One region of the Pseudomonas sp. 3-2 genome, then DNA from elsewhere that is predicted to be linked to it. Evidence: predicted binding sites of a transcription regulator. Region 1 holds the regulator's gene; each other region holds the start of a gene.

Region 1 (7,563 bases):
AATCCCGGACACCACGATGATCACCAGCGACATCACGCCGACGGAATGCAACTGCTTGACCAGCAGGCCAAACCCGCCGCCGATGCCGCCACGCCCGAGCAGGGCATGAAACAGGAACAGGGTCGAACGCCCGAACACTGCGACGCTGTCGATTCCGGCGAGGCCGAAACGACGCACACGCTCCATTAATGTAATTCTGCGCATCAGCGGCGCTTCCCCAGAAGATCTGCGCGGTAATCCGGCGCTGGAAAGTGATACGGCACCGGGCCGTCGGGTTCACCGGTCATGAACTGGCGGATACGCGGATCGTCCGAGCCCATCAGTTCGTCCGGCGTGCCCTGCCCCAATACCTGGCCATCACCGACCACATAGATGTAGTCAGCAATGCTCGCGGTTTCGGCGAGGTCGTGGGATACCACGATGCTGGTGATGCCCAAGGCATCGTTGAGCAGACGGATCAGGCGAACCAGCACACCCATGGCGATCGGATCCTGGCCGACGAACGGTTCGTCGTACATGAGGATCTGCGGATCGAGGGCAATGGCCCGGGCCAGGGCGACCCGGCGCTTCATGCCGCCGGACAGCTCGTCAGGCATCAGCTCGATCGCACCGCGCAACCCCACTGCCTGCAATTTGAGCAGGACGATGTCACGGATCATCTCCTCCGGCAGGTCGGTATGAACACGCAGCGGGAAGGCGACGTTCTCGAACACATCGAGATCGGTGAACAGGGCGCCACTCTGAAACAGCACGCCCATGTGCTTGCGCGCATCGAACAGATCGCTGCGCGACAGCTTCGGCAGGTTCTGGCCGTTGACCCAGACCTCGCCCTTGGATGGCCGCAACTGGGCGCCCATCAGGCGCAACAGTGTGGTCTTGCCGCACCCGGAAGGCCCCATGATGCCGGTGACCTTGCCGCGCGGGATGCGGATATCGACGTTATTGAAAATGCTCCGCGCACCGCGCTTGAAGGAGACTCCCTTCAGCTCGACCGCGTAGGCGTTATCGGCACTCATCTAAACTCCTTGCGATGCAGCCTCTCACTCGGACGCCTGGCTTTCTGAGGAAAGCACCTACATCCCGGGCAGGCCGAACTGGCGGCGAACTATATCACTGCAAAGGGCAAGCGCCCAAGGCCTGCACCGGCCCGCATTCTGCGAGTTGAAGGGCTGGAAGCGTTATTTACAGAGTTTTGGTAACCAGGAATGACAAAGCACGACGAACTTGCGTGAGGCTTTTCAACATAACCGCTATAATCGCCGCCTTTTCATCGGGCTATACGATTTCTGACATGAGCCAAACCAGCGACCTGATTCAATCGGCACAACGCACCATTCGCCTCGAAGTGGAAGCCGTACAAGGCTTGTTGCCCCATATCGACGCCGATTTCGTACGCGCTTGCGAGATGATTCTGGCCAGCAAGGGCCGTGTTGTCGTGGTCGGCATGGGCAAGTCCGGGCACATCGGCAACAAGATTGCCGCGACCCTGGCCAGCACCGGCACCCCGGCGTTTTTCGTGCACCCGGCCGAGGCCAGCCACGGCGACATGGGCATGATCACTCGCGATGACGTCATTCTGGCCCTGTCGAACTCCGGTTCCACCAACGAAATCGTCACTCTGCTGCCTCTGATCAAGCGCCTGGGCATTCAGCTGATCAGCGTCACCGGCAACCCGCAATCGCCGCTGGCCAAGGCCGCCGAGGTCAACCTCAACGTTCACGTCGAGCACGAGGCCTGCCCGCTGAACCTGGCGCCGACCTCCTCGACCACCGCCGCACTGGTCATGGGCGACGCCCTGGCCGTGGCGCTGCTGGAAGCGCGCGGCTTCACTGCCGAAGACTTCGCCTTTTCCCACCCCGGCGGCGCACTGGGCCGACGCCTGCTGCTGAAAGTGGAAAACGTCATGCACGCCGGCCAGGAACTGCCGCAGGTACAGCGCGGCACCCTGCTCAAGGACGCGTTGATGGAAATGACCCGCAAGGGCCTGGGCATGACCGTCATCCTGGAAACCGACGGCAAGCTGGCCGGGATCTTCACTGACGGCGACCTGCGTCGCACCCTTGATCGCAGCATTGATATCCACAGCGCCACCATCGACCAGGTGATGACCGTGCACGGCAAGACCGCCCGCGCCGAAATGCTCGCCGCCGAAGCCCTGAAAATCATGGAAGACCACCGAATCAACGCGCTGGTTGTCGTGGATGAAGAGGATCGCCCGATCGGCGCCTTCAACCTCTCCGACCTGCTGCGCGCAGGAGTGATGTAAATGAGCAACGATCTGCTGCAACGCGGCAAGGCCATCAAACTGGCGGTTTTCGACGTCGACGGTGTCCTCACCGACGGGCGCCTGTACTTCCTTGAAGACGGCAGCGAGTTCAAGACTTTCAATACACTGGATGGCCAGGGCATCAAGATGCTGATGAACGCTGGCGTACAGACCGCCATCATCAGCGGTCGCAAGACCCCGGTGGTCGAGCGTCGGGCGAAGAACCTGGGGATCCCGCACCTGTTTCAGGGCCGTGAAGACAAACTGGTCGTTCTCGACGGTCTTCTGGAGCAACTGGGCCTAAGCTATGAACAAGTGGCTTACCTCGGCGACGACCTGCCGGATCTGCCGGTGATCCGCCGTGTAGGCCTGGGCATGGCCGTGGCCAACGCCGCACCTTTTGTTCGCGAACACGCTCATGGCGTCACCCAGGCTCGTGGCGGCGAAGGTGCCGCCCGCGAATTCTGCGAACTGATCCTGCGCGCCCAAGGCAGCCTCGACGCCGCCAACAATGCGTATCTGTGAGTCCAACCATGTTTAGCAAAAAGTTTCGCAACATCTTGTTGTTCGGTTGTATCGCAGCGATATTCGGCGCGGTCGGCTACTGGAACATCAGCCCGGAACGCTTCCTCGACAAACCGCCGGTTTCGGCAGAGGAAAGCCCGATCGACTGGTACGCGACCAATACGCACACGATCCAGTACCTCGAAGACGGCAAAGTGCAGTACGAAATGACGTCCGACAAGGCTGAGCACGTCAAGGCGACCGACATTACACTGGTCACCAAGCCTGATCTGAACATGTTCCGTGGCACCGATTTCCCATGGCACGTGACCAGTGAGCGCGGCGAAGTGAACTCCGGTGGCACCGAGGTCGAGCTGATCGACTCGGTACGCGTCAAGCGCACCGACGAAAAGAACCGCGACACCCTGATCACCTCCACTCGCATGACGGTGTTCCCGCAGCAGCAATATGCGCAGACCCAGCAACCCGTTAGAATCGACGGCGCTGGCGGTGTATCGACTGGCGTAGGAATGAAAGCGTATTTGAAGGAAAGCAGGATACACCTGCTATCGAACGTAAGAGGACAGTATGAGGCTCGTTAAAACCCTCCCTATTTTGCTCAGTCTGGGCGCAGCACTGGGAAGCGTGAGCGCCTGGGCTCTGCCGAACGATCAAGAGCAGCCAATCCGCATTCAGGCCGACGATGCCCAACTGGACGACAAGAACGGCGTTGCCACCTACAAAGGCGACGTGATCATCACCCAGGGTTCGATGATCGTCAAAGGCAACACCGTGACCATGACCCGTGCGCCTAACGGCGACATCGACGTCGTGACCTCGGTCGGCAACCTCGCCTACTTCGAACAGTTGCAGACTGCCGGTGATGCCAAACCCGTTCAGGGCTGGGGCGTGACCATTCAGTACCACGCACAGCAGAACCGCGTTGTTCTGATCGACAAGGCCAAAGTCGTCGACAAGGACAACAACACCACTCAGGGCGAAAAAATCGTCTATGACACGGTGAAGAAACTGGCCAGCGCCGGTCGAGCCACTGGCAGCAAGGTCACCGAAGCGCGTCCGCGCATCGACATGGTGATCCAGCCGAAGAAGAAAACCGACGAGAAAACCCAGTAATGGCAACTCTGAAAGCTCAGCACCTGGCCAAGGCCTATAAAAGCCGCCAGGTCGTGCGCGACGTCAGCCTGTCGATCGACAGCGGTCAGATCGTCGGCCTGCTCGGCCCGAACGGCGCCGGCAAGACCACGTGCTTCTACATGATCGTCGGCCTGGTTCAGGCCGATCAGGGTCGCGTACTGATCGACGACCTAGACGTCAGCCACCAGCCGATGCATGGCCGTGCGAAGGCCGGTATCGGCTATCTGCCGCAAGAAGCGTCGATCTTCCGCAAACTGTCGGTGGCCGACAACATCATGGCCATCCTCGAGACCCGTCAGGAGCTCGACAAGGCAGGTCGTCGCAAGGAGCTGGAAAGCCTGCTGCAGGAATTCCACATCAGCCACATCCGCGACAACCTCGGCATGAGCCTGTCCGGTGGTGAGCGCCGCCGGGTAGAAATCGCCCGCGCACTGGCCACGGCACCGAAATTCATCCTGCTCGACGAACCGTTCGCCGGTGTCGACCCGATCTCGGTCGGCGACATCAAGCAGATCATCCACCACCTCAAGGCCAAGGGCATCGGTGTACTGATCACCGACCACAACGTCCGTGAGACGCTGGATATCTGCGAAACCGCCTACATCGTCAACGACGGCCAGTTGATCGCCGAAGGCGACTCCGCGACCATCCTCGCCAACGATCTGGTGAAGGAAGTCTATCTGGGTCACGAGTTCCGCCTGTAAGCGCGACAGCATCCGACCAGCCGTCCGGGTGCTGTAACGTTGAAGCGCCTTTTTATACGCTTTTATTGTTACAGCGCTCTAGGCAAACACGACAGTTTCAGGCATATAATTTGCTTAAGTTTGGCGCTCCGGCGCCCTGTAGTGGATGGCGCATAGCGCCGGCGAATAAGGTGTTAAGCCCCTGCCATGAAACCATCGCTAGTCTTGAGAATGGGCCAGCAGCTGACGATGACACCGCAGCTGCAACAGGCCATCCGCCTGCTCCAATTGTCGACCCTGGATCTGCAACAGGAAATCCAGGAGGCTCTGGAATCCAATCCGATGCTCGAACGCCAGGAAGACGGCGACGACTTCGACAACTCCGATCCCATGGCCGACAACGCCGAACAGAAGCCCAACACCGAGATCCAGGAACCCTCCTATCAGGAGACCGCGCCGACAGTCGACAACCTCGAAGACGGCGAATGGAACGAGCGAATCCCCAACGAATTGCCGGTGGACACCGCCTGGGAAGACGTCTACCAGACCAGCGCCAGCAGCCTGCCAAGCAGCGACGATGACGAGTGGGACTTCACCACCCGCACCTCCGCCGGCGAGAGCCTGCAAAGCCACCTGCTGTGGCAGTTGAACCTGGCACCGATGTCCGACACCGATCGCCTGATCGCCGTCACCCTGATCGATTGCATCAACAATCAGGGCTACCTGGACGAAACCCTCGAAGAAATCCTCGACGCCTTTGATCCGGAGCTCGACATCGAGCTGGACGAGATCGAAGCCGTCCTGCACCGCATCCAGCAATTCGAACCGGCCGGCATCGGCGCACGTAACCTGGGCGAATGCCTGCTGCTGCAATTGCGCCAGCTGTCGGCCAAGACCCCCTGGCTGGCCGAGGCCAAGCGCCTGGTCACCGATTACATCGACCTGCTCGGTAGCCGCGACTACAGCCAGTTGATGCGGCGCATGAAGCTCAAGGAAGACGAGCTGCGCCAGGTCATCGAACTGGTGCAGAGCCTGAACCCGCGCCCCGGTTCGCAGATCGAATCCACCGAAGCCGAATACGTGGTGCCTGACGTCATCGTGCGCAAGGACAACGAGCGCTGGCTGGTCGAGCTGAATCAGGAGTCGGTGCCACGCCTGCGGGTCAACGCCCAATACGCCGGTTTTGTGCGCCGCGCCGACACCAGTGCCGACAACACCTTCATGCGCAACCAGTTGCAGGAAGCCCGCTGGTTCATCAAGAGCCTGCAGAGCCGCAACGAAACCCTGATGAAAGTGGCCACCCAGATCGTCGAACACCAGCGCGGGTTTCTGGAGTACGGCGACGAAGCCATGAAGCCGCTGGTCCTGCACGACATTGCAGAAGCGGTTGGCATGCACGAGTCGACGATTTCCCGCGTAACCACGCAAAAATTCATGCATACCCCACGGGGCATATATGAACTGAAATACTTTTTCTCCAGCCATGTGAGCACCTCCGAGGGCGGTGAATGCTCGTCCACGGCGATCCGCGCGATCATCAAGAAACTGGTTGCCGCGGAAAATCAGAAAAAGCCGTTGAGTGACAGCAAGATCGCTGGTTTACTGGAGGCACAAGGCATTCAGGTGGCTCGCCGCACCGTCGCCAAGTACCGCGAATCCCTCGGAATCGCGCCTTCGAGCGAACGCAAGCGGTTGATGTAAGCCACGTTACAGCGTTCCAGTGGCAGGCTCTTCGGCCTGCCGCTTTATGCACTGGCAACGAAGGAGAAGCTGTATGCAAGTCAACATCAGTGGACACCAACTGGAAGTTACCCAGCCTCTGCGCGAGTACATCGAGCTCAAGCTCAAGAAGCTCGAAGGGCATTTCGACAAGATCACCAACGTGCAAGTCACGATGTGCGTCGAAAAACTGAAGCAGAAAATCGAAGCCACGCTGCATATTCCCGGCAATGAGGTCGTCGCAAACGCGGAACATACCGATATGTACGCTGCGATCGACGCGCTGACCGACAAGCTTGATAAACAACTCAAAAAGCATAAGGAAAAGACCCAGAGCCTGCTTCAGGGCGCTACCGGTCGATAACCCCCACCCCCATGATCCGACTTGAAAGTATCCTGACCCCCGGCCGTTCCCTGGTGAACGTGCCGGGCGGCAGTAAAAAGAAAGCCCTGGAACAAATTGCCAACCTGATCGCCCGGGAAGTTCCGGATCTGGAGATGCAAGATGTCTTCGAGGCATTGATTGCCCGTGAAAAACTGGGCTCCACCGGTTTTGGCAACGGCATCGCCATTCCCCACTGCCGCCTCAAGGGCTGCGAAGCGCCGATCAGTGCGCTGATGCACCTTGATGCCCCTATCGATTTCGACGCTATCGACGGCGCGCCCGTGGACTTGCTCTTCGTCCTGCTGGTACCGGAAGCCGCCACCGATGCACACCTGGAGCTGTTACGCCAGATCGCCAGCATGCTCGACCGCAAGGACGTGCGCGACAGACTGCGCAGCGCGCCAAGCAACGAAGCCTTGTACCAGGTTGTACTGGAAGAACAGAACAGGCCGTAACCATGCGCTTGATCATTGTCAGTGGCCGTTCCGGCTCGGGTAAAAGTACTGCCCTGGATGTCCTTGAGGACAACGGTTACTACTGCATCGATAACCTGCCGGCAGGCCTTCTGCCGGATCTGGCCGAACGTGCGCTGGTTCATACCGAAATGCTCCAGCCGCTGGTGGCCGTCTCGATCGACGCCCGCAACCTGCCGAGTCATCTGTCACGTTTTCCAGAGTTGCTCGAGGAAGTGCGCAGCCGGCACATCCAGTGCGATGTCCTGTACCTCGACGCCGATGACGAAACGTTGCTCAAACGCTTTTCGGAAACTCGTCGTCGTCACCCGCTCAGCAATGCCAACCGCTCGCTGGCCGAAGCCATCGACGACGAAACCGCCCTGCTGGGCCCGATTG
Region 2 (7,563 bases), 700 kb from region 1:
GGGCGATGGCGTAGACGTTGCCGTCGATACCCTTGAGCGGGGTCAGCAACAGGGTGCCGCCGCGCAGGCTCTTGGAGTTACCGATGGACGACACGGTGATATCGACCTGCTGACCCGGTTTGGCGAACGCCGGCAGATCGGCACTCACCGACACTGCCGCAACGTTTTTCAGCTGCACGTTGCCCGATCCCGGCGGCACCTTGATGCCGAACTGCGAGAGCATGTTGTTGAAGGTCTGCAGGGTGAACGGGGTCTGCGTGGTCTGGTCGCCGGTGCCGTTAAGACCGACCACCAGGCCGTAGCCGATCAACTGGTTGGAACGCACGCCGGAAATGCTGGCGATATCTTTCAGCCGCTCTGCGTGGGCACCAAAGGCTGCGGACATCAACGCCGCAGCGAGCATGAGGCTCTTGAAATTCAACGTAGCCACCTAGAAAGGGAACAGCGGGCTGAGGAAGAAACGGTCGAACCAGCCTGGCTGACTCGCATCGGCGAACGAACCGGTGCCCGAGTAGGTGATGCGCGCATCAGCAACCCGGGTCGAGGACACGGTGTTGTCGGTGGCGATGTCGTCGGCACGCACGAGACCGGCGATCCGCACCAGCTCGTCGCCGGTGTTGAGGGTCATCCACTTCTCGCCACGCACGGCGATGATGCCGTTGGGCAACACGTCGGCGACGGTCACGGTGATCGAGCCGGTCAGGGTGTTGCCCTGGGCGGCCTTGCTGTCACCCTTGGTCGCGCGGTCGCCTTCATAGCTGGCGCTCAGGCTCAGGTCATTGCCGCCGATCGGGTTGTTGGTGGTTGCACTGCTGCCGAACAGCGACGTCAGGCCGATGCCGGTCTTGCTGTTCTTGGCCACCTGAGAGTTGGCGTTCTTGCTGGCCTGGGTTCTCTCGTTCAGGGTGATGGTGATGATGTCACCGACCCGGAACGCCTTGCGGTCGCTGTACAGGTTCTGCTCGAAACCGGCCTGATAGATCGAGCCGTTGTTGGCGGCCGACGGCAACGGTGTGCGCGGCAACACCGGGGCGTAGTAAGGATCATTGGGCTTGGGCGTCGGAGCGACGCAGCCCGCGAGCGAGACGACCCCGCTCAATGCCACAACAGATACAAAGCGCTTCATGACCCTTACCTCACGGTGTTGCAGGCAGCCTCATGGCCGCCTCATAGACTTGATTACAGATTCTGCGTTACGAACGAGAGCATCTGGTCGGCGGTGGAGATCACCTTGGAGTTCATCTCGTACGCGCGCTGGGTGGTGATCATGTTGACCATCTCTTCCACGGTGCTGACGTTGGAGGTTTCCAGGGTGTTCTGCAGGGTGGTACCGAAACCGTTCAGGCCCGGCGTACCGACTTGCGGTGCACCGGAAGCGGCGGTTTCCAGGAACAGGTTGTTGCCCACCGCTTGCAGACCGGCCGGGTTGATGAAGTCGGCGGTTTGCAGGTTGCCGATCACTTGCGATGCGGCGTTGCCGGCGGTGGTGATCGACACGGTGCCGTCACGACCCACAGTGAAGGTCTGGGCGTTGTTCGGGATGACGATGGCCGGTTCCAGGGCGAAACCGCTGGCGTTGACGATCTGGCCGTTGGAGTCGAGGTGGAAAGTACCGTCACGGGTGTAGGACGTGGTGCCGTCCGGCTGCAGGATCTGGAAGAAACCGCGACCGTCGATGGCCATGTCCAGCGGCTGCTCGGTGGTTTGCAGGCTGCCGGCGGTGAAGTTTTTCTGGGTGCCGACGATGCGCACACCGGTACCCACTTGCAGACCCGACGGCAGTTCGCTGTCCTGGGTCGACTGGGCGCCTGGCTGACGCTTGATCTGGTACAGCAGGTCCTGGAACTCGGCGCGGTCACGTTTGAAACCCGTGGTCGACACGTTCGCCAGGTTGTTGGAAATGGTGGTCAGGTTGGTGTCCTGGGCGGACAGACCGGTTTTGGCAACCCATAGAGCCGGAAGCATTCGATTCTCCTCGTGCGCCTGTTTTACGGCGCGACGTTCTGATAATTAGCTGATCTGCAAGACCCGAGCCATGGCCTGGTCGTCGTCTTTGGCGGTGTTCATCATCTTGACGTGCAGTTCGAACTGCTTGGCCAGGGCCAGCACCGACGTCATCTCTTCCACGGCATTGACGTTGCTCGACTCCAGGAAACCCGACACCAGTTTGACGTTGGCATCGGCCGGCGCAGGCTGGCCGTCCTTGGTGTAAATCGAACCGTCCAGGCCCTTGTTCATGTTCTTGATGTCCGGGTTGACCAGCTTGATCCGGTCGACTTCGGCCATGACGCGCGGCCCCTCGCCCATCGCACGGATACTGATGGTGCCGTCTTCACCAACTTCCACCTGCTGCTCCGGTGGCACGGCGATCGGCCCGCCATTGCCCATGACCGGCATGCCGTTGCCGGCACGCAACACGCCGAGGGCATCGATATTGAGGCTGCCGGTGCGCACGTAACTTTCACCGCCATTGGGGTTCTGCACGGCGATCCAGCCGTTACCCGACACGGCGACGTCGAGGTCACGACCGGTCTGCACCAGCGAGCCCGGCGTGAAGTCGGTGGCGGGCCGTTCGCTCATGGCAAACGCACGCGCCGGAAAGCTGTCACCGAACACCGGCATCGAACGCGCCTGTTCCAGGTCGCGCTGAAAACCGTTGGTGGAGATGTTCGCCAGGTTGTTGGCATGAGCCTTTTGCGCCAGTGCGTTCTGGCTGGCGCCGGTCATTGCCACATAAAGGTACTTGTCCACACTCTTTCCTCTGCATGCCGGACGTTTGCCGCCCACCGCTGTACTGCTGAGCCATAAGCAATTTGCAGACCAACTTTTTTCTGGCGGCCCACGACCCGGTAAACAAAGGACTTGAGGGATTTTGCGGGGAGAAGGGAAATGTATCGAAGACGAAAAACCGGCGGTGTCATGCCGCTTGGCGGCAAACACCCGATCCGGCCGTGATCACTCCGACGCGTCCTTGCCGACTTCGTACTCACGCAACTTGTTGGCGATGGTCGTATGGGAAACCCCGAGCCGCTTGCCCAGTTGCCGGCTGCTCGGATGCTCGGAATACAAGCGCTCCAGCACCGCCTTCTCGAAGCGCCCGACAATTTCGTCGAGCCCGCCTTCGAGGGAGAAATCGCCAAGCGGCTGACGCACGCCGTAATCCGGCAGGCGAATATGCTCGGCCTTGACCGTGCCGCCGTCGCACAGCGAAACCGCCTGGAACAGCACGTTCTCCAGTTGCCGCACGTTGCCCGGCCAGTGGTAGTGACTGAGCCGATCCATCGCCGCCGGCGCCAGTTTCGGCAGCGGGCAGCCGATCTGCCGACTGGCCTGATCGAGAAAGTGCTCCACCAGCGGCGTCAAACCGTCGAGGCATTCGCGCAGTGGCGGGATGTGCAGCGAAAGCACGTTCAAGCGGTGATACAGATCCTGGCGAAATTCGCCGCGCGCGCACAGCTCCGACAGGTCGACCTGGGTTGCGCAGATCACCCGCACATCGAGGTAAACCTCTTCATCACTGCCCACCCGCCGAAAGCAGCCGTCCTGCAGGAATCGCAGCAGTTTCACCTGCAAGCGCGGGCTCATTTCGCCGACACCATCGAGGAACAGCGTGCCGCCCGCCGTCAGCTCCAGCAGCCCGAGCTTGCCTTCGGCCCGAGCGCCTTCAAAGGCACCGGGGCCGTAGCCGAACAGTTCGGTCTCGGCCATCGACTCCGGCAACCCCGCGCAGTTGAGCGCCATCAGCGGCGACTGACCACGCGGGCTCGCCAGGTGGCAGGCCCGCGCCAGCAATTCCTTGCCGGTGCCGGTTTCGCCCTCAATCAACAACGGCGCATCCAGCGGTGCCATGCGTCGCGCTTCGCGCACCACCGCCGCCATCACTTTCGAGCTCTGGAAGATGCTGTCGAAGCCACGCAACTCTTGTTTGCGCACGTTATAGATGCGCTCGCCGACCCGGTCCGCGCGGTGCAGCGTCAGCACAGCACCAGCCATGGCCTCGCTGTCGTCGTGTTCCGATTGCAGCGGCGCGATGTCGGCCAGAAAGATGTCGCCCTTGACCTTGACCCGCATGCCGTTGATTCGCGATTTGTTGGCGCGCACCAGTTCCGGCAGATCGAAATCTTCGGCGTAACGCGACAACGGAATCCCCGGCACCTCGTCCACCCGCACCCCGAGCAACTGCGCCGCCGCCCGGTTGGCCGCCACGATGGAGCCGCCCATGTCGATCGACAGCACCGGAAACTCCAGCGCACCGAGCAGCGCATTCAACTCCATGTGCCGCCGCTCGCTGGGCATCAACCCTACCCGCTTGACGCCGAACACCCCGGCAATCGCCTCGAACTTGGGTCGCAGCGCCTGGAACTGAATGTTGATCAGGTTCGGGCAATGCAGGTAGATCGCGTTGCCATGCTCACCGCCCACCTCGCCACGGGCGACGTTGATCCCGTACTCCACCAACAGATTGAGAATGTCGCGCAGGATGCCGATGCGGTTCTGACAATGGACTTTGATACGCATATAAAGGCCCGAAACAGGTGAAGAGCCGGTCTGACGCCGGAATTTTCTGCGCAGTGCGCAAGATAGTCGTCAAGATTATGTGACAGCCATTGGCCTTTTCAAACCCGACAGTCACCGCAAACACGACTTATCGCACGAAGCGTAACGAAAATTTTACGAATTTAAGGGAGTTTTCCTACTCGACCAGTCTTCAACCTGCTGCAACAACGAACATTCCGGGGTATTTCTCAGTCCATCGCAGGACATAACAAGAACGAAATTCCCCTCGCAGGAGAGCAGTATGAAGCAGACGCAATACGTGGCCCGCGAGCCCGATGCGCAAGGTTTTATCGACTACCCCGCCGAAGAACACGCGGTGTGGAACACGCTGATCACCCGCCAGATGAAAGTGATCGAGGGTCGTGCGTGCCAGGAATACCTAGACGGTATCGAAAAACTCGGTCTGCCCCATGACCGCATTCCGCAACTGGGCGAGATCAACAAGGTGCTCGGCGAGACCACCGGTTGGCAGGTTGCCCGCGTTCCCGCGCTGATCCCTTTCCAGACCTTTTTCGAATTGCTCGCCAGCAAGCAGTTTCCGGTGGCCACGTTCATTCGTACCCGTGAAGAACTGGACTACCTGCAGGAGCCGGACATTTTCCACGAGATCTTTGGCCACTGCCCGCTGCTGACCAACCCGTGGTTTGCCGAATTCACCCACACTTACGGCAAGCTCGGCCTGCAGGCGACCAAGGAAGAACGCGTTTATCTGGCGCGTCTGTACTGGATGACCATCGAGTTCGGCCTGGTCGACACCCCGCAAGGCAAACGCATCTACGGCGGCGGCATCCTGTCCTCGCCAAAAGAAACTGTTTACTCGCTGTCGGACGAGCCCGAGCATCAGGCCTTCGATCCGCTGGAAGCCATGCGCACGCCGTATCGCATCGACATCCTGCAGCCGCTGTACTTTGTCCTGCCGAACCTCAAGCGCCTGTTCGACCTGGCCCACGAAGACATCATGGCCATGGTCAAGCAAGGCATGCAGCTGGGTCTGCACGCACCGAAGTTTCCGCCAAAACCGAAAGCCGCGTGACCCGCGACTTTTGCTTACAAGTGAGTCTGTCCGTCGTCGCCACTTTGGTTTAGCGTGGCGACATTGACGACCGTAACAGCTCTTATAAAAAAGACATCCGATCTCAGGAATCAAACCATGTCCATTTTGAACCAAGCCCATTGCGAAGCCTGCCGTGCCGATGCCCCACAAGTCAGCGATGAAGAACTGCCGATCCTGATCAAGCAGATCCCTGACTGGAACATCGAAGTGCGCGACAGCATCATGCAGCTGGAAAAAGTCTTTCTGTTCAAGAACTTCAAACACGCGCTGGCGTTCACCAACGCCGTCGGCGAGATCTCCGAGGCCGAAGGTCACCACCCGGGCCTGCTGACCGAGTGGGGCAAAGTCACCGTGACCTGGTGGAGCCACTCCATCAAAGGCCTGCATCGCAACGACTTCATCATGGCCGCGCGCACTGACGAAGTGGCCAAGACCGCAGAAGGACGCAAGTAATGCACTTCGACGCCATCGGCCGAGTGCCCGGCGACCCGATCCTCGGTCTGATGGAGGCCTACGCGCAGGATTCCAACCCGCGCAAGTTCGACCTTGGCGTGGGCGTCTACAAGGATGCCCAGGGCCTGACGCCGATCCCCGAGGCGGTGAAAATCGCCGAGGCGCGTCTGGTCGAGAGCCAGGACACCAAGACCTACATCGGTGGCCACGGCAATCCGCTGTTCGGCAAGGTGATCAATGAGCTGGTGCTTGGCGTCGATTCGAAGCTGATCGCCGAGCAACGCGCCGGCGCCACCCAAACGCCGGGCGGTACTGGCGCCCTGCGTCTGGCGGCGGACTTCATCGCCCAATGCCTGCCGGGCAAGGGTGTATGGCTGAGCAACCCGACCTGGCCGATCCACGAAACGATTTTCGCGGCCGCCGGGGTCAAGATCAGCCATTACCCGTACGTCGGCAGCGATAACCGCCTCGACGTCGATGCGATGCTCGCCGTGCTCAATGAAGTGCCGAAAGGCGATGTGGTGCTGCTGCACGCGTGCTGCCACAACCCGACCGGTTTCGACCTGAGCCACGACGACTGGCAGCGGGTGCTGGAGGTGGTCCGTCGCCGCGATCTGCTGCCGCTGATCGACTTTGCCTACCAGGGCTTTGGCGACGGTCTGGAGCAGGATGCATGGTCGACCCGGCTGTTCGCCGCCGAGTTGCCCGAGCTGCTGATCACCAGCTCCTGCTCGAAGAACTTCGGTTTATATCGCGACCGCACCGGTGCGTTGATCGTCAGCGCGAAAACCGCTGACAAGCTGATCGACATCCGCAGCCAGCTGGCGCACATCGCTCGCAACCTGTGGTCGACGCCGCCGGATCACGGCGCGGCTGTGGTCGCCACGATCCTCGCCGACCCGGAGCTGAAACACCGCTGGGCCGACGAAGTGGAAGCCATGCGTCTGCGCATCGCCCAATTGCGCAGCGGTCTGGTGGAAGCGCTGGAACCGCACGGTCTGCGCGAGCGTTTTGCGCACATCGGCGTGCAACGCGGGATGTTCTCCTACACCGGGCTGTCGCCGGAACAGGTGAAGAACCTGCGCGATCATCACAGCGTTTACATGGTCAGCTCGGGCCGGGCCAACGTTGCCGGGATTGATGCGACACGCCTCGACCTGCTGGCCGAAGCGATCGCCAGCGTCTGCAAATAACCCCCCCTGGTCTTGATCGTTCCCACGCTCCGCGTGGGAATGCCTCAATGGACGCTCCGCGTCCGCTTGGGCAGGGACGCGGAGCGTCCTGGGCTGCATTCCCACGCGGACGGTTCGACGCCTCGACGTGGGAACGATCAGGCGCGCTCATCGCGAGCAGGCTCGCCCACATTTGCCCTGCGTCACCCTGTCGCACTTGTCTAGACAATCCCGCCCGTCGAACCAAATGGATTTAAAAGTCTGATTGTCATTTTTCTTGCTGTATCCTGCGCAGGCTTTCTGAAAGCGCGGATCTACCAGATCTAT
Region 3 (7,563 bases), 650 kb from region 1:
TTGCGCGGCGCGGCTGAGGAAGTGCTTGGCCAGGGTCGGGATGTCTTCGCGACGGTCCGACAGGCGCGGGATGTGGATGCGGATCACGTTGAGGCGGTGGAACAAGTCCTCACGGAATTTCCCGGCGTGAACCAGGGTTTCCAGATTCTGGTGGGTCGCCGCGATGATCCGCACATCGACTTTGACCGGCACGTGCCCGCCAACGCGATAGAACTCGCCATCGGCCAGTACCCGTAGCAGGCGAGTCTGGGTGTCCGCCGGCATGTCGCCGATTTCATCGAGGAACAGCGTGCCGCCGTCGGCCTGTTCGAAGCGGCCGCGACGCAGGTTGGCCGCACCGGTGAACGCGCCTTTTTCGTGGCCGAACAGTTCGGATTCCATCAGGTCTTTTGGGATCGCCGCCATGTTGAGCGCGATGAACGGCGAGGCCGCGCGCGGGCTGTGGCGGTGCAGGGCGTGAGCCACCAGTTCTTTGCCGGTGCCGGATTCGCCGTTGATCAGCACGGTGATGTTGGAGTGGCTCAAGCGCCCGATGGCGCGAAACACTTCCTGCATCGCCGGCGCTTCGCCGATGATTTCCGGGGTGCGAGTCAGGGTCGGGGCGACTTCCAGGCCTTGCTGCTCCTGGGCGTGCTGATTGGCACGTTTGACCAGCGACACGGCTTCGTCGACATCGAACGGCTTGGGCAGGTATTCGAACGCGCCACCCTGATAGGAGGCGACAGCGCTGTCCAGATCGGAATGAGCGGTCATGATGATCACCGGCAACCGCGGGTGCTGCTCGCGGATCCGTGCCAGCAGGTCCAGGCCACTGGCGCCGGGCATGCGGATGTCGGAGATGATCACGTCCGGCTGCTGGCGCGCGAGGCGGCTCATCACGCCATCGGCGCTGTCGAAGCTCTGGGTGGTCATGCCTTCCTGTTGCAGGGCTTTTTCCAGAACCCAACGGATAGAACGGTCGTCATCGACGATCCACACGGTTTCACTACGGCTCATGTCGATGTGGCTCCTTGTTCCAGTGGCAGAAAGATCGAGAACGTGGTGTGGCCTGGATGGCTGTCACACTCGATCAGGCCCTGGTGCTGGCTGATGATGTTCTGGGTGATGGCCAGGCCGAGCCCGGTACCGTCCGGACGGCCGCTGACCATGGGAAAGAAGATGGTTTCCTGCAGTTCCGCCGGAATGCCCGGACCGTTGTCGATGATCTCGATCTTGGTCACCAGGCGATGACGGACGTGGCCGATGGTGAACTGGCGCATGGCGCGGGTGCGCAGGCTGATGCGGCCCAGGCGCAGCTCGTTCTGGCTGCTGATGGCCTGCATCGCGTTGCGCACGATGTTCAGCACCGCCTGAATCATTTGTTCGCGGTCGATCAGGACATCGGGGATGCTCGGGTCGTAATCGCGCACCAGCGTGATGCAGCCCTGGCTTTCGGCCTCGACCAGTTGGCAGACCCGCTCCAGCACTTCGTGGACGTTGCACAGGGCCAGCGACGGCAGTTTGTTCGAACCGAGCATGCGGTCGACCAGATTGCGCAGGCGGTCGGCCTCTTCGATGATCACGTTGGTGTAGTCGCGCAGGCTGTCTTCCGGCAGTTCCCGGGCCAGCAGTTGCGCGGCGCCACGAATGCCGCCGAGCGGGTTCTTGATCTCGTGGGCCAGGCCGCGCACCAGCATCTTGCTGGTTTCCTGTTTCGACAGTTGCGCCTCTTCCTTGGTGATGCGCAACAGGCGGTCACGGGGATGGACCTCCAGCAGGAGCAGGGTCGCGCCGTTGCTGAGGATCGGCGTCACCGCGTAATCCACGGTCAGGGTCTGGCCGGTGAGGGCAGTGAGCATCGCTTCGCGCTTGGTGAACGGGTGCGCCTGCTCCACCGCCTGACGCAACGAGTTGAGCGCCTCGGTGGACTCGGTGAACAGCTCGCTGATGAACTGCCCATGGCTGCGCTGGCCGCTGATGGCCAGCAGCATCTCCGCCGCCGGGTTCATGTACTCGAGGCGCAATTCGCTATCGAGCAGGATGGTGGCGGTGGTCAGGTTGTCGAGTAGCAAGCGATGCAGTGCGTCACTGATGGTCATGAGGACCTCTTTTGGAGCATGGCGCGCGCAGGGATACAGCGCTGATGCGAGGAAAATGCAAAAACCAAACCAAGGCTCCGAAAAGAAGCGTTCAACCCCTGAAACGGGCGTTTGACGCTCGTTTGCGTGGCAGTCAAACCGCTCTGGCGGGTACTTTCGAACCAAAATGGGTTGGAATGTGAGTACGGTGCAATGTATTGCACCAATATAGTGCGCAAAGCTGAACGGCGTCAGAAGAAACGCAGGAAAGGATTTTTCGGTTCGGCGGGTTTGTCTTTCAGCGGGCATTCCGGGCGCACGCCGTAGTCGGCGCTGACGCAGGGTTTGACCTGACGCTTCTGTGCCAGGGAAATGCGCTGCATGTGGAACGGCTGGTTGGCGGTTTTCTCCACCGTTCGACCCTGAGCATCGAGGATCTCCACCGACAGTTTGTGGCTGCCACGATCGATGTTGCTCAGCGGGAACACCGGGCTTGGGCCGGGTTCGCCGACGGCCTGGCCATCCAGCAGCAGGCGATACCGATGACCTTTTTGCAGGCCTGGCTCGCTGGTGACGCTGACGATCAGTTCGCCGGCGCTGCTGCGAATGGTCGCGTCCGGCTCGGGGATCAGCACCCGCAGCATGTCGTAGCGAAACAGCGTCGGCTCCCCTGATTGCTTCGACGGCGTGACCGGTGCAGCGGCGGTCGGGTTCGAGGCCATGCGATTGCTGGTGGCCAGCGGCACACGCTTGGCGTTGCCCCGTGGTTGATCGGTGTAGACCCGATTGCCCTGTGCGTCGACGTAAGTGAACACCTCGGCCGATGCGCCAAACGCGATCAGCGACAGGCACAAGGCAATCAATCCTCGCATCATGGCCTGTGCACCCGCTGCACGGTGAACACCACCGCCGGACTCTGCTGAATGATCGCCTCGCCATTGATTACCTGCACCGCGAGCCGATGCTCGCCCCGGTCAACGTTCACCAGTTGCAGGATCGGTACATTGCTCGGCTGGCCATAAGGCGCATCATCCAGCAGCAGACGCAATTGATGCGGCGGTTGCAGGCGCGGCTTGATCAGCACGCTGACCGTGAAGGTGCCGTTGTTGGCGCGCAGGGCTTCTTCGGTGGGCAGGCCGGTCAGCTCCAGCGCTTCGTAGGCATTGCGTGCTGGCGCCGGACTGGGGGTGACTGAAGAGGGCGGGCTCGGTGCCTGGGGCTGGACGCTGTTGAGTGGCGGCAACTCCACCGGCTGCGCCTGCACGCCGTCCGGCGCGTGATCGCTGTACACCCTGTTGCCGCTGGCGTCGGTGTACTTGTAGATCTGCGCGGCGGCGGGCAGGGCGATCAGCAGAAAAATACAGAGAAGGGTGCGACCCATGAAATCGACCGGAAACGAAAACGATGGGTTGCAGCATAGGCCAGTCGCCGCGGTTGGCCCAACTCGCTGCACATCCAGAAATGTATTCAAGCACCACAAGCCCGCTCCCACAGGGTGGTGCATCGCCAACAAATTCCGGCCAATAAAAAAGGCCTCCCGAAGGAGGCCTCTCTTTTGTCACGCCGCGTGGCGCGGCGCTACCGGATCAGCAGCTGTAGTACAGCTCATATTCCAGTGGGTGTACGAAGGTGCGGACCTTGATTTCTTCTTCGGATTTCAGCGCGATGTAAGCGTCGATGAAGTCGTCGGAGAACACGCCGCCCTTGGTCAGGAACGCACGGCCCTTGTCCAGCTCTTCCAGAGCTTCTTTCAGGCTGCCGCAAACTTGCGGGATCTCTTTCGCCTCTTCAGGCGGCAGGTCGTACAGGTTCTTGTCGGCAGCATCGCCTGGGTGGATCTTGTTCTGGATGCCGTCCAGACCGGCCATCAGCAGCGCTGCGAAGGCCAGGTAAGGGTTGGCAGCCGGATCCGGGAAGCGGGCTTCGATACGACGGCCTTTAGGGCTGTTGACGTAAGGAATACGGATCGAGGCGGAACGGTTGCGAGCCGAGTAGGCCAGCATCACTGGAGCTTCGAAGCCTGGCACCAGACGCTTGTAGGAGTTGGTGGCCGGGTTGGTGAAGCCGTTCAGGGCCTTACCGTGCTTGATGATGCCGCCGATGAAGTACAGGGCGGTGTCGGACAGGCCGGCATAACCTTCACCCGCGAAGGTGTTCTTGCCATCTTTGGAGATGGACATGTGAACGTGCATGCCCGAACCGTTGTCGCCGTACAGCGGCTTCGGCATGAAGGTCGCGGTGCGGCCGTAAGCGTCGGCAACGTTGTGCACAACGTATTTCAGGGTCTGGGTTTCGTCGGCTTTCTTCACCAGGGTGTTGAACTTGACGCCGATTTCGTTCTGGCCGGCAGTTGCCACTTCGTGGTGGTGAACTTCAACGGTCAGGCCCATTTCTTCCAGTGCGTTGCACATGGAGGTGCGGATTTCGTGGTCGTGGTCGAACGGCGGAACCGGGAAGTAGCCGCCTTTCACGCCTGGACGGTGGCCTTTGTTGCCGCCTTCCACGTCCTGGTCGGACATCCACGAGCCTTGCTCGGAGTAGATCTTGAACATCGAACCGGAGATGTCGGACTTGAACTTCACTTCGTCGAAGATGAAGAACTCTGGCTCTGGACCGGCGAATACGGTGTCACCGATACCGGTGGTCTTCAGGTATTCCTCGGCGCGGCGGGCGATGGCGCGCGGGTCGCGATCGTAACCTTGCATGGTCGAAGGTTCGATGATGTCGCAGACCAGGATCAGGGTCGGCTCTTCGGTGAACGGGTCCAGAACGGCGGTTTCGTCGTCCGGCAGCAGGATCATGTCGGAGGCTTCGATGCCTTTCCAGCCAGCGATGGAGGAACCGTCGAACATCTTGCCAACTTCGAAGAAGTCGTCTTCCAGCGCATCGCGAGCCGGCATGGTCACGTGGTGCTGAGTGCCTTTGGTGTCCGTGAAGCGCAGATCAATCCACTTGACGTCATGATCTTTGATGAGTTGAACCGACTTCGACATAGTGTCCTCCGGGTGAATTAGGGCGGGTAGTGGATGCCCTTAATAGTGGTGATGCCGGCGCGAATACTCTGCCAAGGCAACCTGCCTCACAAGGGAGCAAATTGCATGCCAGTGCCCCAGCATGGGTTTTTTGCCCCAAATTCACGCTTCTAAAGGTCGAAAGCGCCTTAAAGACGAAAATCTCGCCCTTTAATGTAGCGCTCAAATCGAAAAATGATCCGTTTTGGTGCGTGCAAAACCTTCTGCACATTAACTGGTTAAACCTTGAGCAATTTCCGCTATAATCCGCGCCCCCCTTTTTCGGCTGGCCCTGCGCGCGCTGTTTTCATGAAACTAATCGTAAAAGTCTTCCCCGAGATCACCATCAAAAGCCGACCTGTCCGGACGAAATTCATCCGCCAGCTGGCCAAGAACATCCGCACCGTGCTCCGCGACCTGGACCCGGCCGTGGTGGTGAACGGTGTGTGGGACAACCTCGAGCTGGAAACCCGCGTCACTGACCCCAAGGCCCTGAAAGAGATGGGCGAGCGCCTGACCTGCATGCCGGGCATTGCGCACTTTCTGCAGATCGACGAGTACCCGCTGGGCGACTTCGACGACATCACCGAAAAGTGCAAGCAGCACTACGGCGATGCATTGGCCGGGAAGATCTTTTCGGTGCGCTGCAAGCGTGCGGGCAAGCATGCGTTCAGCTCGATGGACGTCGAAAAATACGTCGGCAGCAAGCTGCGCCGTGAGTGCGGCGCTGCCGGAATCGACCTGAAACAGCCGGAAATCGAAGTCCGCATCGAAGTTCGCGACAAACGGTTGTTCGTGATTCACAGCCAGCACAATGGCATCGGCGGCTACCCGCTCGGTGCGCTGGAGCAGACGCTGGTATTGATGTCCGGCGGCTTTGACTCGACGGTGGCCGCGTACCAGATCCTTCGTCGCGGCCTGATGACGCACTTCTGCTTCTTCAATCTGGGCGGCCGTGCCCACGAATTGGGCGTGATGGAAGTCGCGCATTTCATCTGGAAGAAGTACGGCAGCTCGCAACGCGTGCTATTTGTCAGTGTTCCGTTCGAAGAAGTCTTGGGCGAAATTCTCGGCAAGGTCGACGACAGTCATATGGGCGTCGTATTGAAGCGTATGATGTTGCGTGCAGCGTCGAGCATTGCCGAACGCCTGCACATCGATGCGCTGGTCACCGGCGAAGCGATTTCCCAGGTGTCGAGCCAGACGCTGCCGAACCTGTCGGTCATCGATTGCGTCACCGACAAACTGGTCCTGCGGCCGCTGATCGTCGCCCACAAGCAGGACATCATCGACACGGCCGACCAGATCGGTACCGGTGATTTCGCCCGGCACATGCCGGAATACTGCGGCGTCATCTCGGTCAACCCGAAGACCGCCGCCAAGCGTGGCCGGGTCGAGCACGAAGAGCAGGAATTCGACATGGCGGTGCTTGAGCGTGCGCTCGCAAACGCCAGACTGGTGCCGATCGATCGGGTGATCGACGAATTGGGCCAGGATTTGCAGATCGAAGAAGTCAGCGAAGCGCTGGCCGGTCAGATCGTCATCGACATCCGCCACCCGGATGCCGCCGAGGATGACCCGCTGGAGCTCGCCGGCATAGAGGTACAGACGATGCCGTTCTACGCAGTGAACGCTCGTTTCAAGGAACTGGACCCTACTCGCCAGTACCTGCTGTATTGCGACAAAGGCGTGATGAGTCGCCTGCATGCCCACCATTTGCTCAGTGAGGGGCATGCCAATGTGCGCGTTTATCGACCGAGCTAAGTGCCCGGGGCTGTTTGCCTGTGGCCTGCGTCACCGGCCCCCCGACACCGCCGTCAAGCTGTAACGGCCATGCCGGACACTACTGTCAATCGCTGCCAAGACTTGTCAGCAAACCGAATCCTCTGATCGAGATACACAAGTGATCGAAAATCTACGCAACATCGCCATCATTGCCCACGTTGACCATGGTAAGACCACCCTGGTAGACAAACTCCTGCGTCAATCCGGCACCCTGGAGCGCAACGAGCTCAACGACGAGCGCGTGATGGACTCCAACGACCAGGAAAAAGAGCGCGGCATTACCATTCTGGCGAAAAACACCGCCATCAACTGGAACGGCTACCACATCAACATCGTGGACACCCCGGGCCACGCCGACTTCGGCGGCGAAGTTGAGCGCGTTATGTCCATGGTTGACTCCGTGCTGCTGCTGGTCGACGCCCAGGACGGCCCTATGCCGCAAACCCGTTTCGTGACCAAGAAGGCTTTCGAAGCCGGCCTGCGTCCGATCGTGGTCATCAACAAGGTTGACCGTCCGGGCGCGCGTCCTGACTGGGTTCTGGACCAGATCTTCGATCTGTTCGACAACCTGGGCGCCACCGAAGAACAACTGGACTTCCAGGTTGTTTACGCTTCGGCCCTGAACGGCATCGCCGGTCTGGACCACACCGCCATGGGCGAAGACATGACCGCGCTGTACCAGGCGGTAGTCGACCACGTTCCGCCTCCGG
Region 4 (7,563 bases), 1.3 Mb from region 1:
GCGGGCGCCTGTCCATTGAGTGGGCAGGCCCCGGCCAACCGGTGTTGATGACCGGCCCGGCAGTGCGCGTATACGAAGGACAAGTGCGTCTTTGAGTGAGCAGAAGCCATGACCGATAAGCCTCAGGTACCCGCCCGACAGTCCGGTGAATCAGCGTCCGAGAGCCTGGAGGCGGCAGCGGTTGCCGCGTACCTGGAGGCTCATCCGGACTTCTTCGTCGAGCATGAAGAACTGCTGCCGTCCCTGCGCATCCCCCATCAGCGCGGCGATACCGTTTCGCTGGTCGAGCGCCAGATGGCCATCCTGCGCGACCGCAACATCGAGATGCGTCACCGCCTCTCGCACTTGATGGACGTCGCCCGGGACAACGATCGCCTGTTCGACAAGACCCGTCGCCTGATCCTCGCCCTGATGGACGCTGCCACTCTGGAAGATGTGGTGATCAGCGTCGAAGACAGCCTGCGCCAGGATTTCCAGGTGCCCTTCGTCAGCCTGATCCTGCTCGGCGATAACCCGGCCCCGGTCGGCCGCTGGGTGACCCACGCCGACGCGCAAACTGCCATCGGCGGGTTGCTCACCGAAGGCAAGAGCGTCAGCGGTAGCCTGCGTGAACACGAGCTGGACTTCCTGTTCGGCGAAGAGCAGCGCAAGCAGATCGGCTCCACCGCCGTGGTCGCCGTCAGCCACCAGGGCATCCACGGAATCCTGGCCATCGCCAGCCGTGATCCGCAGCACTACAAGAGCTCGGTCGGCACGCTGTTCCTCAGCTACATCGCCGAAGTCATGGGTCGCGTGCTGCCACGGGTCAACAGCTCCCTGCGCTCGGTACGCTGAACATGGAACGGCAACTGGACGCTTACTGCGAACACCTGCGCAGTGAGCGGCAGGTGTCGCCGCACACGCTGTCGGCCTACCGACGCGACCTCGACAAAGTCCTCGGCTGGTGCAACAAACAGAACATCGGCAGCTGGCAGGCGCTGGACATCCAGCGTCTGCGCAGCCTGATCGCCCGCCTGCATGCCCAGGGCCAGTCGTCGCGCAGTCTGGCGCGCCTGCTCTCGGCCGTGCGCGGGCTCTACCATTATCTGAATCGTGAAGGCCTCTGCGATCACGATCCGGCCACCGGCCTGGCACCGCCCAAAGGCGAACGCCGCCTGCCGAAAACCCTCGACACCGACCGCGCCCTGCAACTGCTTGAAGGTGCGGTCGAGGACGATTTTCTCGCGCGCCGCGATCAGGCGATTCTGGAGTTGTTCTATTCCTCCGGCCTGCGCCTGTCGGAGCTGACCGGGCTCAATCTCGATCAGCTCGATCTGGCCGACGGCATGGTTCAGGTACTCGGCAAGGGCAGCAAGACGCGCCTGTTGCCGGTCGGTAAAAAGGCCCGGGAAGCGCTGGAGCACTGGCTACCACTGCGGGCGCTGACCAATCCGGCGGACGACGCCGTATTCGTCAGCCAGCAAGGCCGACGCCTCGGCCCGCGCGCAATTCAGGTGCGGGTCAAACTGGCCGGCGAGCGCGAACTGGGGCAGAACCTGCACCCGCACATGCTGCGGCACTCCTTCGCCAGCCATTTGCTCGAGTCCTCCCAGGACTTGCGCGCGGTGCAGGAACTGCTCGGCCACTCGGACATCAAGACCACCCAGATCTATACCCACCTGGACTTCCAGCACCTGGCGGCGGTCTACGACAGCGCCCACCCACGGGCCAAACGCATGAAAGGCGACGATTCATGAGCATCCAGTTGATCACCTTCGACCTCGACGACACCCTGTGGGACACCGCTCCGGTGATCGTCAGCGCCGAAGCGGTTTTGCGCCAATGGCTGGGCGAGCATGCGCCGAATCTGGGCGCGGTGCCGGTGGAGCATCTGTGGTCGATCCGTGAGCGGGTACTGGCCAGTGAACCGGGACTGAAACACCGTATCAGCGCGCTGCGCCGGCGAGTGCTATTCCATGCGCTGGAGGACGCCGGGTATGCCCACGGCGAAGCGTCGGATCTGGCGGACAAGAGTTTTGAAGTGTTTCTGCATGCGCGGCATCAGATCGAAGTGTTCCCGGAGGTCGAGCCGATCCTGGAAACCCTCGCCAAACACTACGCTCTCGGGGTGGTCACCAACGGCAACGCCGATGTCCGTCGTCTCGGACTGGCGGACTACTTCAAGTTTGCGCTGTGCGCCGAAGACATCGGCATCGCCAAGCCGGATGCGCGCCTGTTCCATGAAGCGTTGCAGCGCGGTGGCGTGAGCGCCGAAGCCGCCGTGCATATCGGCGATCACCCGGGGGACGACATCGCCGGGGCGCAGCAGGCCGGTCTGCGAGCGATCTGGTTCAACCCCGCCGGCAAGGTCTGGGAAGCGGAGCGCCTGCCGGATGCCGAGATTCGCAGCCTGAACGATCTGCCCGCGGTGCTCGCCCGCTGGAACAGTCTCGGCTAGTTTTCTTTCGCCCATGAAAAAGCCCGCAGCGACGGCGGGCTTTTTCAGCAAGCAAGCGACACGCCTCAGATAGGGCGGCTGCCGTACTTGTTGTCTGGCTTCTTGGGCGGATCGGCGACCACGTTGGCCTCCACTTCCTGAACCTTGCCACCGCGCGCAAGGAACTCTTCCATGGCCTTGGCCAGGGCATCGCGCTCCTTGTTCTTGGCTTCGATGCTCGGCAACTCGTCGACCGATACCGCAGCCTTGGCCTTGCCTTTGGCAGCCGGGGCCGGCGTATCGTCACCGCCATCGTCTTCAGCAACGTCTTCCGCTGCTGCTTCCAGACCGTCTTCGGCCTCGTCTTCGTCGCCTACTTCGAGGTCGTCGTTTTCCAGATCATCGTCGCTCATGTTCTACCTCATGACTTGCGAAAAGCAGATTAGTTATAGACCAGCTTTGGCGACTGTCGAAAGTCGCCGGAAAAAAATCGGTAACCATTGGTGACCAACGGTTTATGCCCCTTCACCGTGCAAGGTGGCGAGGACTTTACGGGCACCGCCATGATCACGGTGCTCGCCCAGGTAAACGCCTTGCCAGGTGCCCAGTGCCAGTCGGCCCGCCGTTACCGGCAAACTGATCTGACAGCCCAGCACGCTGGCCTTGAAGTGCGCCGGGAGGTCGTCCAGGCCTTCGTCGTTATGCTCATAGCCGTCTGTTCCTTGTGGGATCAGACGATTGAAAAATCGTTCGAAGTCGCGACGTACCGCCGGATCGGCGTTCTCGTTGATGGTCAACGACGCCGAGGTATGCTGCAGCCACAAATGCAACAGACCGACCCGGCATGCCTTGAGTTCAGGCAGACCGGCGAGCAACTCGTCCGTCACCAGATGAAAGCCCCGGGGCCGTGCCCGCAGGGTTATCAGAGTCTGTTGCCACATACAGTTCTCCGCACGTTCGGGGCGCATTCTAGCGCGCTCTGGAAAAAAACAAAGGCCCTAATATTCCTTCAATGATGTAAGCCTTTGGCCGCAGAAAAACACTCGTCGTAAACACGACCAAAGCAGTACGAAAAATCCTTTCAGCTGTATCAGGGAAGACAAATTCCAGATAAAAAAATGCCCGGCAAGCCGGGCAAGTTTTTTGCGGCGCGTGCTTACAGGTTGTAGCCGCGCTCGTTGTGTTGTGCCAGATCCAGGCCGACCGATTCTTCTTCCTCGGTCACACGCAGACCCATCACGGCATCCAGCACCTTGAGGATGATGAAAGTGACGATGGCGGTGTAGATCACGGTGAAGCCGACGCCTTTGCACTGAATCCAGACTTGTGCGGCGATGTCGGTGACGGTGCCGAAGCCACCCAGCGACGGTGCAGCGAACACACCGGTCAGGATCGCGCCGAGGATACCGCCGATACCGTGCACGCCGAAGGCGTCCAGGGAGTCGTCATAACCGAGTTTGCGTTTCAGGGTGGTGGCGCAGAAGAAGCACACCACGCCTGCTGCCAGACCGATCACCAGGGCGCCCATCGGGCCCACAGTGCCAGCGGCCGGAGTGATCGCGACCAGACCTGCAACGACGCCGGATGCGATACCCAGTGCGCTTGGTTTGCCGTGGGTGATCCACTCGGCGAACATCCAGCCCAATGCAGCAGCAGCGGTAGCGATCTGAGTGACCAGCATCGCCATGCCGGCGGTGCCGTTGGCGGCCGCAGCGGAACCGGCGTTGAAGCCGAACCAGCCGACCCACAGCATCGCCGCGCCCATCAGGGTGTAACCCAGATTGTGTGGCGCCATCGGAGTGGTCGGGAAACCTTTGCGTTTACCCAGTACCAGGCAGGCGATCAGACCGGCCACACCGGCGTTGATGTGCACCACGGTGCCGCCGGCGAAGTCGAGCACGCCCCAGTCCCACATCAGGCCGCCGTTGCCGGACCAGACCATGTGCGCGATCGGTGCATAAACCAGGGTGAACCAGATGCCCATGAAGATCAGCATCGCGGAGAACTTCATCCGCTCGGCAAACGCACCGACGATCAGCGCCGGAGTGATGATCGCGAAGGTCATCTGGAAGGTGATGAACACCGCCTCTGGGAACAGCGCTGCCGGGCCGGTCAGGCTCGCTGGTGTGACACCGGCCAGGAACGCCTTGCCGAAACCGCCCACGAACGAGTTGAAGTTGACGACGCCCTGCTCCATGCCGGTGGTGTCGAACGCGATGCTGTAGCCATAAATGACCCACAGGACGCTGATCAGACCGGTAATGGCGAAGCACTGCATCATCACGGAAAGAATGTTTTTCGACCGCACCATGCCGCCGTAGAACAGCGCTAGGCCGGGAATGGTCATGAACAGCACGAGGGCTGTGGAAGTAAGCATCCAGGCGGTATCGCCGGAATTCAGGACTGGGGCTGCCACTTCGTCTGCCGCCATGGCCAGGCCGGGCATTACGATAGACAACAGGGCTCCTAGCCCTGCGAATTTACGCAGAGTCATATTGTTTTCTCCTGGGGCGTTGGGTTTGTGGCGGCGTTTAGATCGCGTCGGTATCGGTTTCGCCGGTACGGATGCGGATCGCCTGTTCCAGATTGACCACGAAGATCTTGCCGTCACCGATCTTGCCGGTGTTGGCAGCCTTGGTTATCGCCTCGATAACCCGATCCAGATCCTTGTCGTCGATGGCAACGTCGATTTTCACCTTGGGCAGAAAATCGACCACATACTCCGCGCCGCGATACAGCTCGGTGTGACCCTTCTGCCGACCGAAGCCTTTGACTTCAGTAACGGTAATGCCCTGCACGCCGATTTCGGACAGCGACTCGCGCACGTCGTCCAACTTGAACGGCTTGATGATGGCAGTGACTAGCTTCATGAAACTCTCTCCCGAATTGGTGGACTTGCCCCAGGAAAACAAACCCGACTCAAGTCTAAGCGCAGTGCCTGGCTTTGTAACGCTTCGTTGTCGACGCCAGCTAACCGCTCCAGACGAAACTCCCCGCTCCGTCTGCCGCACTGCATTCGTCACAGCGACTGCATCAGTGCATGGGTCGAGGGTGACTAAGCAGAAAGCTTGCCATCTCGCCAAAAACCACTGATTTCAATCCCTTGGCCGCTGCCACAGATGCCATCACCCAAATGGCACTCCGGATACGCACAACAACGGTGCGTGGCCGTGCATCCCGTTGCGCGAAAAGCGTGCATCCGTGCCTGCGCCAATGACTATAGACACTGCGTGATACACTGCCGGCCATTGTTTCCAGGACATATCCCATGCTCGCGCCCAAAGACTTCCTCGACGCCCTGAGCGGCACCGCCTCCCGCCTGTTCAGCGGCGACACGCCCTTGCCAAAAGCCGAAATCGAAAGCCAGTTCAAGATGCTGCTGCAAAGTGCCTTCAGCAAACTGGACCTGGTGAGCCGTGAAGAGTTTGACAGTCAGATGGTGGTGCTGGCGCGCACTCGCGCCCGGCTCGAGAGCCTTGAGGCGAAGGTGGCGGAGATGGAAGCGAAGCTGACGCCGCCGGCTGAGTAACACCTCGTGTCTTTGTGAATGCGGCCCCTTGTGGGAGAGGGCTTGCCCGCGAATGAAGGTCGGAACGACCTTCCCGCCATTCAGGATTCGCTGCCGAATCTCGGCAGAATCCTACAGCTTGCAACCCCGCCGTCCGATTGCGTCGTGAAGCCCTGATTCCTATGCTCACCCAATGCTGAATGTTCAGCACTGGGTTTGGCGACCCGGCAACATTTGACGCAGCGCGATGATGTTCGAACGAGGGAAATACTCCCACCTCGAATTATGGCGGCTGTGCGTGGGAGACCTTCGGGTCTGCCGGTTTTCGAATGTCCCGGTTCGCCAATCCGCGCATAGCTGCCACCCTTTTTGTTTGGCGACGATCAGAGGCAGCTTTCTTCACCACATTCGAGAACCGAGTCATGGACGAAAGCTATTTAATTCCCAACGTCTTCATCCGCCACAAACTCCACCTTCACGCCCTTCTTATCCAGAACCAACCTTGGTTCTCCGCCCGCGACCTGGGCCGCCTGCTGCACATTTACCTCAACGAACGCATGCTGCGAAAACTCGACCCCGACCAATACCAAACCCGCAAAACCCTGATCCACAACCAGATCGAAAACACCCTCCTGATTAGCGAATCCGGCATCTACGCCCTCCTCGTCTATCACTACTGCCCCGAATACCGAGCGCTACGCGAATGGCTCACCCATCAGGTTATCCCCACCCTGCGCGACGCCCAGCACCCCACAACAAGCGAACGCCCACAGCTAAGCCTGCTGAATTGGCCCGAGATGTCGTTGAGTTTGCTGCACTGGAATAACCAGCCGTGGATTCGGTTGCAGGATGTGCCATTGATGGTGGTAGAACGGGAAAAGCTAAAGCGCCCAGAACCGGGCACTTGGTGGAAGAGGGCTTCGCGGATGCTGCAATCGCTATAGGCCCGCATGCCGGAGCTGAGCCCTGCGTAAATCGTAAGTCGACTGAAGATTCATCCAGAACTCAGGTGTGGTGTTGAGGTGGATGGCCAGCCTGATTGCCAAATCGGCGCAGATCCTGAGCTGGCATTTCACAAGCTTTTCGATCTCGGTTTCAGGCCAGTTCGTGGGCATGGCCAAGTCCATGACCGTCATGCCCAATGGCTCCATGAATTCCTTATTCAGCACCTCGCCCGGATGAATCGGGCGCATACCATTGCGGTCCATTTTTTGCCTCCAGCAGCTGCATTGAGCGGCCAAACTGGAACATCCAATCCAGCTATTCAAGACCTCCGAACCCTTTCGCCGACGTCCTTCAGCAATTTGGGCATGGTCCTACAAGGATTAGCTCTCGCGCCTGATTCTAGCTCTTCTCTCTTTAACCTATGATTCGGCCGTCTGGCAGCAAATCTCAAAATGAGCTCCTCAGAACGCCTCAGATCAGATTCGAGCATTGCTTAAAGCCAGCGGCCTTCAAATCTCGTGGAGCTTCACCATGCAAATGTCAATTTTTCCAATCAGCTTGCCATCACTCCATCACAAGCTAATCTATGGCTTGCAAAGCCGTTGATTTCGTGATTATTGACTGTAGAATGCTCCGATTTTTAAAGTCAAACCTCGTATGCATTGAGAGGAAGGGAAACGAAATGAAGAGATCT

The links. The regulator sigma-54, encoded in region 1, starts transcription at its own class of promoters, with help from an activator protein. The targets are predictions, from matches to a motif close to ANTGGCATNNANNTTGCTNT.
Region 2: a site for sigma-54 is predicted at 2,806-2,825, ahead of K3819_RS07765 (flagellar basal body rod protein FlgF). Genes of this name have one in related genera too.
Region 3: a site for sigma-54 is predicted at 5,144-5,163, ahead of glnA (glutamate--ammonia ligase). Genes of this name have one in related genera too.
Region 4: a site for sigma-54 is predicted at 5,473-5,492, ahead of glnK (P-II family nitrogen regulator). Genes of this name have one in related genera too.

The regions. Positions count from the first base shown of each region.
Region 1 is NZ_CP081200.1:1,005,893-1,013,455, reverse strand. Features, by position in the region: gene mlaE (lipid asymmetry maintenance ABC transporter permease subunit MlaE) at 1-204, opposite strand, end outside; gene K3819_RS04435 (ATP-binding cassette domain-containing protein) at 204-1,016, opposite strand; gene K3819_RS04430 (KpsF/GutQ family sugar-phosphate isomerase) at 1,292-2,266, shown strand; gene K3819_RS04425 (HAD family hydrolase) at 2,267-2,791, shown strand; gene lptC (LPS export ABC transporter periplasmic protein LptC) at 2,800-3,372, shown strand; gene lptA (lipopolysaccharide transport periplasmic protein LptA) at 3,359-3,904, shown strand; gene lptB (LPS export ABC transporter ATP-binding protein) at 3,904-4,629, shown strand; gene K3819_RS04405 (RNA polymerase factor sigma-54) at 4,816-6,309, shown strand; gene hpf (ribosome hibernation-promoting factor, HPF/YfiA family) at 6,383-6,691, shown strand; gene ptsN (PTS IIA-like nitrogen regulatory protein PtsN) at 6,703-7,167, shown strand; gene rapZ (RNase adapter RapZ) at 7,170-7,563, shown strand, end outside.
Region 2 is NZ_CP081200.1:1,707,719-1,715,281, reverse strand. Features, by position in the region: gene K3819_RS07780 (flagellar basal body P-ring protein FlgI) at 1-403, opposite strand, end outside; gene flgH (flagellar basal body L-ring protein FlgH) at 431-1,126, opposite strand; gene flgG (flagellar basal-body rod protein FlgG) at 1,180-1,965, opposite strand; gene K3819_RS07765 (flagellar basal body rod protein FlgF) at 2,011-2,751, opposite strand; gene K3819_RS07760 (sigma-54-dependent phenylalanine hydroxylase transcriptional regulator PhhR) at 2,956-4,518, opposite strand; gene phhA (phenylalanine 4-monooxygenase) at 4,799-5,590, shown strand; gene K3819_RS07750 (4a-hydroxytetrahydrobiopterin dehydratase) at 5,708-6,064, shown strand; gene K3819_RS07745 (amino acid aminotransferase) at 6,064-7,257, shown strand.
Region 3 is NZ_CP081200.1:359,976-367,538, forward strand. Features, by position in the region: gene ntrC (nitrogen regulation protein NR(I)) at 1-996, opposite strand, end outside; gene glnL (nitrogen regulation protein NR(II)) at 993-2,078, opposite strand; gene K3819_RS01660 (DUF4124 domain-containing protein) at 2,309-2,932, opposite strand; gene K3819_RS01665 (DUF4124 domain-containing protein) at 2,929-3,438, opposite strand; gene glnA (glutamate--ammonia ligase) at 3,644-5,050, opposite strand; gene thiI (tRNA uracil 4-sulfurtransferase ThiI) at 5,378-6,832, shown strand; gene typA (translational GTPase TypA) at 6,972-7,563, shown strand, end outside.
Region 4 is NZ_CP081200.1:6,193,262-6,200,824, forward strand. Features, by position in the region: gene dapF (diaminopimelate epimerase) at 1-95, shown strand, start outside; gene K3819_RS28240 (DUF484 family protein) at 109-834, shown strand; gene xerC (tyrosine recombinase XerC) at 837-1,736, shown strand; gene K3819_RS28250 (HAD family hydrolase) at 1,733-2,437, shown strand; gene sutA (transcriptional regulator SutA) at 2,503-2,829, opposite strand; gene K3819_RS28260 (secondary thiamine-phosphate synthase enzyme YjbQ) at 2,932-3,357, opposite strand; gene K3819_RS28265 (ammonium transporter) at 3,573-4,910, opposite strand; gene glnK (P-II family nitrogen regulator) at 4,948-5,286, opposite strand; gene K3819_RS28275 (accessory factor UbiK family protein) at 5,685-5,945, shown strand; gene K3819_RS28280 (Bro-N domain-containing protein) at 6,347-6,868, shown strand; gene K3819_RS28285 (HigA family addiction module antitoxin) at 6,863-7,132, opposite strand; gene K3819_RS28290 (hypothetical protein) at 7,552-7,563, shown strand, end outside.